Regions from separate parts of the Nocardioides sp. W7 genome, predicted to be linked through region 2. Evidence: predicted binding sites of a transcription regulator. Region 2 holds the regulator's gene; each other region holds the start of a gene.
The links. The regulator LexA, encoded in region 2, represses DNA repair genes until DNA is damaged. The targets are predictions, from matches to a motif close to TCGAACANNTGTTCGA.
Positions count from the first base shown of each region.

Region 1 (3,973 bases), 690 kb from region 2:
CGACCTGATGGTCGCCGTCAGGGTCAAGCGGTCCCCCTCGTCGACCTGCTTCGCCGACACCTTCAGCACCGGACGCGAGCGCCCGTCTCACGCAGATCTACCGGCGACGGCGAGCCAGCCAGGCGGCGCGCGCGGCGCGCTCGTCGCCGTTCATGCGGGCGAATACTCGCAGGTCGACGCCGGGTGGGCAGTAGCCGACTCGTCGACGTTCCAGGGCCAGGACGTACCACCAAGGAGGGCGCAGGTTCGACTTCCGACGGTTGTGCCCGCGACAGAGAGCCTGGCCTTTGCTCGCGACGGTGGGTCCGCCCTTCGACCAGGGATAGATGTGGTCGACCTCGTTCGCCTCCTTCCGACAGCGTCCCGCCACCAGGAAGATCGGCCCCTCGCATCGGCCGCCGGCGCGGCTCAGGACCGTCTGGCGAGCGGCGAAGCGGAACCCCCGCCAGGGGTCACGACGCTGGAACGGGCGGGGACCTCGACCCGGCAGCGGAGAGGCCGCAGCACGTCCAGGAGCGCGGGCAAGTGTCCGTCACGGGAAGGAGTGTCGCCGCAACGCCCTTGTTGTCGCGGCCGAATCGCAGGAAGAACTCCGGCGGGCGTCAGTCATCGAGACGAGTCGTGCCACCTCGGAAGTACCGCCGGTCTACGTCCGCCGGTGGAACCGCACGCCGCCATCGGCGAGTCGTTCGGTGGAGTAGCTCGGGTCGTGGGCTCGATGGTGGTGGTGGGAGCAGAGCAGCATCCCGTCGGCCAGGTCTGTGCGGCCGCCGGCGGCCCAGGGGGTGCCGGCGTGGTGGGCCTCGCACCAGGGGGCCGGGATCTGGCAGCCCTCGGCGCGGCATTCGCGGTCGGTGAGGGCGAGGGCGCGGCGTTGGGCGCGGGTGAAGAGGCGTTGGGAGCGGCCGAGGTCGAGTACCTCGCCCTTCCCGCCGAGGACGGCGGGGACGATCTGGGCGGTGCAGGCAAGGCGGCGGGCCTCCTCGGCGGTGATCCGGTCGACCGAGTCGCCGGGGGCCGGGTTGCCGAGGGTGGCGGTGCCGAGCTCCGCGCGGAGCGAGTCGAGGCTCATGGTGATGACGAGGGTGGTGGCGTCGCCGCCGTGGATGGGCAGCCGTGTGGGGTCGAGGGTCTCCAGGAGCTGGCAGAACGCGGCCGCGGCCTTGCGTCCGTATGGGACGGGGCGGGCGGTCGGCTCGCCGGATTTCGAGACGGGCCTTCGTCCCTCCTCGACCGGCGTCGGGTCGACGGCGTCGTCGCGGCGGGGGTTGGTGAAGGCGTGCAGGTAGGTCGCGAGCCGGGCGGCGGAGGCGTCCGGGATCAGGCCACTGATCCGCGTGATCCCATCGCCCTGGGCCCGGAGGCCCAACCGCATCCGTTGGTGGGCGGATGCCTCCAGGTTGGCGAGGTGGCGGGCCTCGGCGGCCTCGGCGAGGTCGGGGGCGATGACGTCGAGGATCCGGCGACCCAGGCGGCGCAGCTCGATGGGATCGAAGCGCGCGGCGTAGGCCACCAGCGCGGCCTCGGCCTGGTCGACCACGCAGGCGTCGACCTCGGGCGGGAGCTCGGCGAGGGACGCCGCGATCGCGTGTGCTTGGTCGAGGTTCACCCCACCTTCTCGGACCGCCGCAGCCAGGACCGGGCGGTCGGCCAGTGCCAGGGCGAGGCGGAGGTCGGCGGCGCAGTCACCACGGCGTCGCCTGGTAGAGGCGGCGGCCCAGGCGCCGACGTCCCGGGCGCCCGTGTCCTCGGCCACGTCGCTCGCGTCGGCGGTAACCCGGAGCCGCAGCTCGCCCACCCGGTCCTCGATCGCGGCCAGCTCGACCAGAGCGGCGGCCTTGTCGGGGGTGGTCATGAACGCCGGGTTCACATCGGCCACCGACTTCAGCACATGGTCCAGCTCGCGGGTGGCGACCCGGATCGGGTGGTTCATGCGAGCCTCCGAGAGCTCTCCACAAACGTGCGGGATGATGCGTCCAATTCTAGTCGAACGCACGTTCGATCGCTTGGATCTTCCACAGGCCCTCGCACGTGTCATGTCTCAGGACGTCGGTGACAGTTCTGAATCAAGACATCGGTGACGCTTCTGGTGGTCTTGGTGGTGACACTTCTGCCCTGCAGTGGCCTAATGACGCGCCCCGCGGCGCGATCTCGACGTGCTGCTCCGAGCACGAAATCTCCTCCGAGTCGTTCTAGCGCTACCCAGGCTCGCGAAGGCCGACGGGCCAGCCGCGGTGCTCGCGCCCCGATCGGGCTGGACCACGGGCCGATCAGCGTGCACGACAGGATGCGCGCGCTGGGCCTCGATCTGGCCCGGGCACCGAGGCGATCACCGGCAAGCCGTACCTGCCGACCACCCAGGTCAAGAACGAACGCCCCACCAAACGGTCCCCGACCGGGTCCACCCCGGGCGCGGGGGTGGGAGGCCACGGCAACAGCCCGAGGCGCGACCTCCTGAACACCGTCGGCACCACCGCCCCCACGTACCCTCCTCCCGTGACGCACGAGGGGCACCCGGGGCACGCCGTGCTGCAGCTGCCCGTGCCGGCGCTCGAGCCGTTCGTCCGGGGCCGGCACGAGTTCTACGACCCCGGGTTCGTCTCGGCCGACCCGGCGTTCGTGCACGCGCACATCACCGCGCTCGGGCCGTTCCTGCCCGAGCCGACCCCAGCCGACCGGCACCGGGTGGCGCGGGTGGTGGCGAGCACCCCGCCGTTCGACTTCGTGCTGGGGCAGGTTGCGACCTTCCCCAACGGGATCATCCACCTGGTGCCGGACCCGCTGCGGCCGTTCCAGGAGCTGACGATGCGGCTCTTCGAGGCCTTCCCCGCGTGCCCGCCGTACGCCGGGAGGTACGACGAGGTGCTCCCCCACCTCACCCTCGACCTGCGCTCGGAGGCGGTCAGCGAGGACTCGACCCGGGCGGCGCTTCAGCACCTGCTGCCGGTGCGCTGCCGCGCGGAGCGGCTCGACCTGGCCTGGTGGGAGGACGGCGGCTGCCGGGTGCTGGATTCCTGGCCGCTCGGCGACTCTGTGTGAGGGTGGATCCATGCGACTGCTCTCGGCCCTGCTGGCGCTGCCCCTGCTGCTCGTCCTCTCCCCGGTCGCGCCGGCCGGCGCCGCGCCCGACCCGCGCTGGGAGTTCTTCACCTCCGACCGGACCCGCTACACGTCGCCGTGGTTCGCCGGCTCGCACCGGATCATGATCCCGTTCGGCTGCACACGGGCGCCGTACTACTCACCCGACTCGCGCTGCCGGGACGGGCGCGGCTTCCACCACGGCCTCGACCTCGCGATGCCGTGCGGCACCCGGCTGTTCGCCCGGACCCGACTGCGGGTGGTCGACAACGGCTCGCTGGGGCCGGCATACGGGGCGAACCCGCTCCTGCTGCGCAGCCGCAGCAAGGGCTTCGACGTCGTCATCGGCCATACCCGGCGGGTCCACGTGAAGCGCGGCGACGTCGTACGACGCGGACAGCTGATCGCCCGCGCCTCCGACGACGGCGCTCCCGACGGCTGCCACCTGCACTTCGAGCGGCGGGCGGTCGGAGGCGGGCTGTCGACCGCCGTCGGGCCGAGGGAGCTGCTCGCGCTGGCGCCTCGCCGCTGAGAACGTCAGGCGTTGCCCGAGAGCCCCTGAGTGACGCGGGCCCGGATGCCGTCGACCACGATCCCCAGCCCGAGCGCGAAGTCGGAGGACTCCCGCGGGGCGTCGGCGATCGCGCCGGCGCTGCCGGCCTGCAGGTGGGTCTGCTCGTCGGAGACATGGCCGAAGACGAAGTGCAGCAGGGTGCGCGCGGCGACCGGCACCAGGTCGGCGGGCAGGTCGCCGGAGGCGAGGGCGGCGCTCAGGGCGTCGTACGGCGCCCGCGCACCGAGGCCGAAGGAGTGCACCGTCGCCACCAGCTCGGCGCCGTCGCGGTAGGCCAGCATCGCGTCGCGCAGCCCGCCGCAGACGGCGACGACCTGGACG
Region 1 is NZ_CP095078.1:2,620,414-2,624,386, reverse strand. It holds gene MUB56_RS12435 (HNH endonuclease signature motif containing protein) at 647-1,933, opposite strand; gene MUB56_RS12430 (2'-5' RNA ligase family protein) at 2,497-3,039, shown strand; gene MUB56_RS12425 (M23 family metallopeptidase) at 3,050-3,610, shown strand; gene MUB56_RS12420 (TetR/AcrR family transcriptional regulator C-terminal domain-containing protein) at 3,616-3,973, opposite strand, start outside.
Region 1: a site for LexA is predicted at 1,987-2,002, ahead of MUB56_RS12435 (HNH endonuclease signature motif containing protein). Genes of this name have one in related genera too.

Region 2 (3,973 bases):
CGGCCCGACTCCTGACGCACGGTGAGGACCGCGGCCGTCGGTCGGCTGCGGCGCGGGAGGTCGACGGTGATCCGGAGCCTGCCGGCGCGCCGGGACGCACCGGTGTCGGGTCGGTAGCGCAGGGTCCCGCTGCCGAGGTGGTCGAGGGTGAGCGCGGCGCGGCGGCTCTGCCCGCGCGCGACCCGGGCGCTGCTCTCCGGCGTGGTCGCGGGGTAGCGCGAGCCCTCCGCGTAGCTGCTCCTGGGATGGCGGTTGGCGGCGGAGAACCGGGCGACGGTCGCGGTCATCGACCGTCCGCGCTCGCCCAGCACGGCCTCCACGGCCTGGATCGAGTACGCCGGTCCGGCGGCTCGCTCCCAGATCTCCCGGATGATCGTGGGCAGCCCGCCCTGTGCGCGTGGCTCCACCTCGCTGAGGTGGCGGAAGAAGATCCAGCTGCCGTAGACCCGCATCCCCTCGCCCTGGTCGAGCGGGACCCCGGGCTGGCTCATCGGGCTGTTCCGGAGGTACTGCACGTTGTCGTTGACGCCGTCGTACACCTCGTCCTCGACCCAGGTGGCCGTCGACTCGAGGAACCACGGGTCCTCGGTGAGGTCGTAGGCCAGCTGGACCGCGTGGAAGTACTCGTGCGCGAGCGTCACCTGGAGGTTCTCGGTGGGGGTGTGGGACGGGAACTCGGCGAAGTCGTTGTCGAGCGCGCAGTACGCCGTGGCGCTGCGCTGCTGGGCGCTCGTGACTCCCTCGGGGGCGCAGTAGCCGTAGATCCCGTCCCCGCGGGTGCCGCTGTCGACGAGGTAGACGTCGAACTGGTCGAGTCCGCCACCGCGGATGCCGTCCGCGACCGGGCGGCGGTAGCCGGCGCCCGCGTAGGTGCCGCTGACCTCGGCCAGGGTCGTGAAGACCAGGTCGACGTAGTCGGGGCGGCCGTTGCCGTTGCCGTCGGAGAGATCGGGGGCGTCGGAGGTCTGGCGCGCCCAGTGCACGCAGAAGCCGTCCTGGCACGCCGCGGTCGGCTGGGCGCCGGCCCGGTAGCCGAACTGCTGGGGGTCGGGGTTGTCCGTGGGTCGGGCCAGGATCCGATCGGCCTCCGCCCGGCGGGCCGCCGGGAGAGCGGTTCGGCTCCGGGCGAGCTCGAGCAGCACCAGGCTGGCGTCGCGGCCCGACGAGCTGCCGCGCAGGAGGCCGTCCGCCTCCTCGAGCACCTGGGCGGCGCGGGCTGCCGGGCCCTCGATCGGGTGTCCGACCGGCTCGCCGTCCCAGCCGCTCGCGCCTGAGGCGGCGCCCGGCTGAGTCAGCAGCGCGGCGGCGAGGACGGCGGCGCCGACGGTCGCGAGCAGCGTGCGGTGGCGTGCGGGCACGAGGTCTCCAACCGGGAGGGAGCGGGCGGGCAATCCTCGCACGCCCGCCCTCGTGAACGGCCCGGTCCAGCCTCCTCGCTCAGACCTTGCGCAGGACCGCGGTGACCTTCCCCAGGATCGTCGCGTGGGTGCCGTCGATCGGGTCGTAGGCCTCGTTGTGGGGCATCAGCCAGACCTTCCCGTCCTTGCGCTTGAAGGTCTTGACGGTGGCCTCGCCGTCGAGGAGGGCGGCGACGATGTCGCCGTTCTCGGCGGTCTGCTCCTTGCGGATCACCACGTAGTCACCGCTGCAGATCGCGGCGTCGACCATCGAGTCACCGGCGACCTCGAGGAGGAAGAGCTCACCCTCGCCGACCAGCTGACGGGGGAGCGGGAAGACGTCCTCGTAGCGCTCCTCGGCCAGGATCGGTCCGCCGGCGGCGATCCGCCCGAGCAGGGGGACGTTGGTCGGCACCGGGGCGGCGTCGCCGACGCCGGTCTCGTCGTACGACGACTCGTCGGCACCGGAGAGGGCACGCCGCGCGGCCATCACCTCGGGCAGGAACACCTCCAGCGCGCGCGGCCGGTGCGGGTCGCGCTTGAGGAAGCCCTTCTCCTCCAGCGACTTCAGCTGGTGCGCCACGCTCGAGGAGCTCGTCAGCCCGACGGCGTCACCGATCTCGCGCATGCTCGGCGGGTAGCCGCGCTTCTCGATGCAGTCCTTGATGTGCGCGAGCACGCGCTGCTGGCGCGGGGTCAGTCCGGTGGCGTCGGGCGGCCCGTCGGGCAGCTCGCGGACGTTCTTCTTCGTGGCCATGGTGATGCCTTTCGCCGGGATGCTCGTGGGCTCACCGTACCGAGATGCGGCTCCGGCTTCAAACATGTGTTCGAAGGGCGTGTCGTCCCGATCCGTTCGAACAAATGTTCCCCCGGTTCTTGATTTCGTTCGAACAGGTGCTCTAGTCTCGCACACATGTTCGATCGAACGTCTGATCGACCAGCTGGCCAGCACCGGACTGTCGGTGGGCGCGGATAGACATTCGCTCGTGGCCAGGCACCCAGGCTGACCGCCACTTCCCCAGGAGGTCCCGATGAGCACGATGCAGATGTCCGACCTGTCCCTCACTCGCGGCGAGCTCCGGCTCACCCGGCGCGGCCGGCTGGTGATCTTCCTGCTCGGGCTGACCCTGGTGCTCGGGATCGGCCTGATGCTCGCCGCCGGGTCGGTGGCCACGCCCGAGCCGGGCACCGCGGAGCCCACGACGGTCGTCACGGTCGGCACCGGCGAGACCCTCTGGGACATCGCGGCAGGTGCGGCCGAGGACGGCCAGGTCCAGGAGATGATCGAGCACATCGAGCGCCTCAACGGCCTGGAGTCGACGGTGCTCCTCGCCGGCCAGGAGCTCCGGGTCCCGACGGAGTAGCGCCACCACAGACTTCGCCAGCCGCTTCGACCCCGGCTGGCGAGCCGGGGAAGACAGGGGCGGGGCCACGAGGTGGCCCCGCCCCTGCGGCGTTTCGGTGTCCGAGGGGGTCAGCGGGCCGCGCGCCGGCCACCGGGCGGGCGCGGCGCGGGCGGGGTCCGGTCCGCCGTCTCCGACGGCACGGGGGACTCCGGTGACGGCGGGGGAGCGGTGATGCCGAGCCCGCGGAGCAGACGGGCGACCATCATCAGGCCGAGGAAGAGGCAGGCGATCGCGCCGGCCGAGGCGAGGGCGAGGAACAGCCAGGCGCGCTCGTCACCGGATCGGGCGCTCGCGCCGAAGTCGATGGCGGCGTACACAAGGTAGCCCCAGGCGACGACCGCCAGGGTCACCCCGACGGCGAGCAGCAGCAGTCGGGGGCGGAAGGTCCGCGGTGGGCGTGCGGCACGTCGCGACCCTGCTCGCTTTCCCTCGCCCGCCACGCCGGTCATTGTGTCGCACCGACCCACACGGTGTGGGAGGACCCGCGCATCCGGCGGCAGCTCCGTGCCCTGAGTTTGGTGCGGCCCGGAGAGTGAAGACGTGGAGGTGCTTCCGGACATCGTGGGTCCTGAGCCGATCGTGGTCTTCTGCGGCCTGGCCGGCGCGGAGTCGACCAAGTGGCGCGAGCACTACTACGCCTCGCCGGGCAACAGCTTCTGGGAGTCGCTCCATCTCAGCGGGCTGAGCCCCCGCCGGCTGCGCCCCGACGAGGACCGGCTGGTCGCCGAGCTGGGATTCGGGCTGACCGACCTGGTGGGGCACTGGGACCCGCGCTGGGTGGAGGTCGACGAACTGGCGGCGAAGGTGGAGCGGTGGCGACCGGAGTGGCTGGCGTTCACCAGCAAGGGCGTCGCGCACGAGGCCGCGCGTGCGCTTGGTCGCCCGGGACGGCCGCACCTGGGAGTCCAGGACTGGTACGTCGGGCCCGCGCAGGTCTTCGTGCTCCCGGGGACGAGCGGCGCCAACCAGCGCCGCGACTACGACGGTCGACCGAACCGGCTGTCGTGGTGGCGTGACCTCGCTGCCCTCGTCGGTCGCGGCGCCTGAGGCCGGGCTCGGCCCGTTGTCGGGGCCGTCGGGGTAGTCCGTCACACCAGCGGGGATGAGACGACGGCAGGCTCAGGCGGTCGAAGCAACACCTAGTGAGTGAGGTGTTGGTGATGGGACGTC
Region 2 is NZ_CP095078.1:1,928,133-1,932,105, forward strand. It holds gene MUB56_RS09125 (MXAN_6640 family putative metalloprotease) at 1-1,358, opposite strand, end outside; gene lexA (transcriptional repressor LexA) at 1,438-2,154, opposite strand; gene MUB56_RS09135 (LysM peptidoglycan-binding domain-containing protein) at 2,429-2,761, shown strand; gene MUB56_RS09140 (hypothetical protein) at 2,872-3,243, opposite strand; gene MUB56_RS09145 (mismatch-specific DNA-glycosylase) at 3,344-3,850, shown strand.

Region 3 (3,973 bases), 1.8 Mb from region 2:
CGGCACGGTCCAGGACATCGGTGGCCCCGAAGCCCTTCAGCCGCGACCCCCGCTCAACGGAGGAGGTCGTCACGGCGATGGCACTCACTCCCATGCGCGCGGCGTGCTGCACCGTCGCGATGCCGATGCTGCCGGCGGCGCCACGTATCAGGACCGATTCACCCTTCACGAGGTGAGCGTGAGCGAGGGCGAAGTGTGCAACCGTCGCCGCGCTCCCGAGCGTCACGGCCTGGATGGATGACAGTTCCTCCGGGAGGGCGATCAGCTCGCCGACGTGGGCCACCGCCTGCTCGGCATAGCCACCGGTGGTTCCGGTGAACGCCCATACCCGACGCCCGATCCACGAGGGATCGACCTCGGCGCCGACTGCGGTCACGGTCCCGACCACCTCGCTGCCCGGGATCATGCCAACACCGAACCCCACCCCCATCATCCCCCGGCGAATGGCGGCGTCCACTCCGCCGACCCCGATCGCCTCGGTCTGGATCAGCACCTGCCGAGCCAACGGGGTGGGCGCAGGGACGTTGACGACGGCCATACCCCTCGGGTCTCCGAACTGCTTGATCACTACTGCTCGCACGGCTGTCTCCTGCTCGTCCCTCGTGACTCAGGTAACGTCAGGGACGTTAATGGACGCCCCCGTCCATTTGGGGAAGTGAGAGTGATGGCCGCCGACCTGCCTCACCATCTCCGAGCTGACGCGCGCGACAACCGCGACCGCATGATCTCGGCGGCACGGGCTGCCTTCTCAGAACGCGGCCTCGACGTCGGCATGCGCGAGGTCGCCCGCCGCGCAGAAGTAGGGCCGGCGACCCTCTACCGCCGCTTCCCCACGAAGCAGGCCCTCATCGACGAAGTGTTCGCTGCCGAGCGACGCTCGTGTGAGCAGATCGTGGAAGAGGGATGCGCCGACCCAGACCCGTGGCGTGGTTTCACCTCGGTGCTGCAGAGACTCACGGCCCTGAACATTCACAACCGAGGATTCGTCGACGCCTTTATGTCCGCCGCACCAGCAGCAGCCCCGTTCACCGCGCACCGGAAGAAGCTCCTCGGGATGCTCGAACGACTAGCGCATCGAGCGCAAGCCCAGGGCAGGCTGCGCTCGGACTTCGTCATCGACGACCTCGTGCTAGTCCTCCTCGCCGGGCGAGGCTTGTCCACTTCCCTCCCCAACGCCCGCGATCACGCAGCACGGCGATTCGCCACCCTCGCCGTCGATGCCTTCCGTGCGCAGGACCCCTGACCCCCCACGAATCACCAGCTGCGCGTGTCCCTTCCTCGCCCGCCGCGTCAGGTGCGGCGTCCCGCCCCGACGCACTCTTCTGGCACGATCCGCGCGCCAGCTAGGTGCGTCTTACCCCCGCCAATGACGCACGTCGTCCTACGTCCGCCTGTGGAATCGGACGGCGCCGTCGGGGAGCGGCTCTGAGGTGTAGGTCGGGTCGTGAGCTCGATGATGGTGGTGCGAGCAGAGCAGCAACCCGTCGGCGAGGTCGGTGCGTCCGCCGGTCGACCACGGGTGTTGATGGTGGGCCTCGCACCACGGAGCGGGCATGTGGCAGCCCTCCGCGCGGCACTCGCGATCGGTCAGGGCCAGCGCGCGGCGTTGGGCGCGGGAGAAGAGGCGTTGGGCGCGGCCGAGGTCGAGGACCTCGCCCTTCCCGTCGAGGACGGCGGGGACGATCAGGGCGGTGCAGGCCAGGCGGCGGGCCTCCTCGGCGGTGATCCGGTCGACCGAGTCGCCCGGGGCCGGATTGCCGAGGGTGGCGGTACCGAGGTCGGAGCGCAGCGACTCCAGCGACATGGTCACCACGAGCGTGGTCGCGTCGCCGCCGTGGATCGGGAGCCGACCCGGGTCGAGGGTCTCCAGGAGCTGGCAGAACGCGGCCGCGGCCTTGCGGCCGTACGGCACGGGCCGGGCGGACGGCTCACCGGGCTTCGAGACGCGACTTCGTCCCTCCTCAGCCAGCGTCGGGGCGGAGTCGTCACGGCGGGGGTTGGTGAAGGCATGCAGGTAGGTCGCGAGCCGGGCCGCGGACGCGTCCGGGATCAAGCCGCTGATCCGCGTCGTGCCGTCACCCAGCGACTTCAGTCCGAGGCGCATGCGTTGGTGGGCGGAGGCTTCGAGGTCGGCCAGGTGGCGGGCCTCGGCGATATCGGGGGCGACGACGTCGAGGATCCGGCGACCGAGGCGGCGTAGCTCGACGGGATCGAAGCGGGCGGCGTACCCCACCAGGACGGCCTCGGCCTGGTCGACGACCGCGGCGTCGACGTCGGCCGGCAGTTCCGCGAGCGCGACCGCGATGGCCCGGGCCTGGTCCAGGTTCACCCCGCCCTCACGCACGGCGGCGGCTAAGACCGGCCGGTCGGCCAGCGTTAGGGCCAGCCGGAGGTCAGCCGCACAGTCACTACGCCGGAGACGCGTCGCAGCTGCCGTCCAAGCGCCGACGTCTCGAGCGCCGGACTCCTCGGCCACATCACCGGCATCCGCAGTCACTCGCAGCCGAAGCTCGGCCACCCGAGCCTCGACCGCCACCAGTTCCTTCAACGCAGCCGCCTTGTCGGAGGTGGCCATGAAGGCCGGGTTCACGTCGACCACCGACTTCAGGACATGGTCCAGCTCACGGGTGGCGACCCGGATCGGGTGGTCCATGCGAGCCTCCGAGAGCTCCACAACGGTGCGGGATGATGCGTCAATTCTACTCGAACACCCGTTCGATGCAGGACTCTCTCCACAAGCTGCCGGTGTCGTCTCAAGACATCGGTGACAGTTCTGCGCCGTCGGGGTGACTGCGACCCGAGTCCACGGTCCGCACGACCAGGGCAGCGCACCTCCGTCAGAGCAGCGCCTCGATCTGAGGGAACTGCCGCTGCAGCGCTCGCAGGTGTGGAGCGACGGCCGGGTGGCGGTACTTGCCGGCCAGCGCGCCCTCGCCGCCCGCCACCCGGGCTAGCGCCCACTCCGCCCGGTTGAGCACGGTCAGTACGGCGGTGACCCGGGCGCCCTGCGCCGCTTCCTCGCGTCCCCCGAACCCGCCGGGCAGCCCCATCAGGTAGGCATCGAGCAACGGTTCGAACTCCTCGCGGGCCATCAGCAGGTGATAGCCGAGGTCGGCACCCACCGGTCCCCTGCCGAGCATCGACCAGTCGATGGCGACCACGTCGTCGCCGAGCCGGCCGGGCAGGTTGGCGGGCACCGGATCGCCGTGCTGGGCGACCTGGGGCAGCGCGTCGAGCTCGTCGAGGAGCGCGTTGCGCCTGCTCCACAGGTGCTCGGCCACGTCGGCGACGGTGGTCCGAGCCAGCGTGCGCCAGCCGCCGTGCCGCTCGACGCGCCGCATCCGGTCCCGCAGCTGGTCGCGGGCCAGCCACCGGATGCCACCGAGATCGGCGCCGGCGAACCGGCCGAGCCCGTGAGCGATGAACAGCCCGGAGCAGGCGGCATTCTCGACCCACTCCTGGGTCAGCGTGATCCCCTCGGAGTCCTCCTCGACCGCCGAGACGGGACCCCGCAGGCCGGGCGTGTGGTCGACGAGGCAGGCGGTCACGACATCGGCGCCCCGCCGCCAGTAGGCGAAGTGGTGGGGATCGCTCAGCTCGGCGGGGTCGTGCTCACCGGGGGCGGCGAGGCGCTTGACGACCACCGGTCGGTCGCCGACGACGGTGCGCCACACACCGACCGTGGAGGTGCCGGTGCCACCCGGGAGCGGGTGCCAGCCGGGCTCGGGCTGCCACATGGCGCCATCGTGACAGACGGGAAGCCTGGTTCCGGGGAGATCAGCCTGTTCCGGCGTCCGCGTTGAGCACCTCGACCTGCACCGCGCACGCATCCGTCACGGCCTGCTGCAGCACCGCCCGCCGCGGATCGGGTACGGCGAGCCACGGCTCGACGACCGGCAACGACCGCAGCCGCGGGTCGGCCAGCACCTCCTCGATCGCCGGTCGGTCTCCCCCGGTGACCAGCGGTCCGCGC
Region 3 is NZ_CP095078.1:3,708,842-3,712,814, forward strand. It holds gene MUB56_RS17545 (zinc-binding dehydrogenase) at 1-493, opposite strand, end outside; gene MUB56_RS17550 (TetR/AcrR family transcriptional regulator) at 665-1,243, shown strand; gene MUB56_RS17555 (HNH endonuclease signature motif containing protein) at 1,382-2,653, opposite strand; gene MUB56_RS17560 (phosphotransferase) at 2,838-3,737, opposite strand; gene MUB56_RS17565 (acVLRF1 family peptidyl-tRNA hydrolase) at 3,778-3,973, opposite strand, start outside.
Region 3: a site for LexA is predicted at 2,704-2,719, ahead of MUB56_RS17555 (HNH endonuclease signature motif containing protein). Genes of this name have one in related genera too.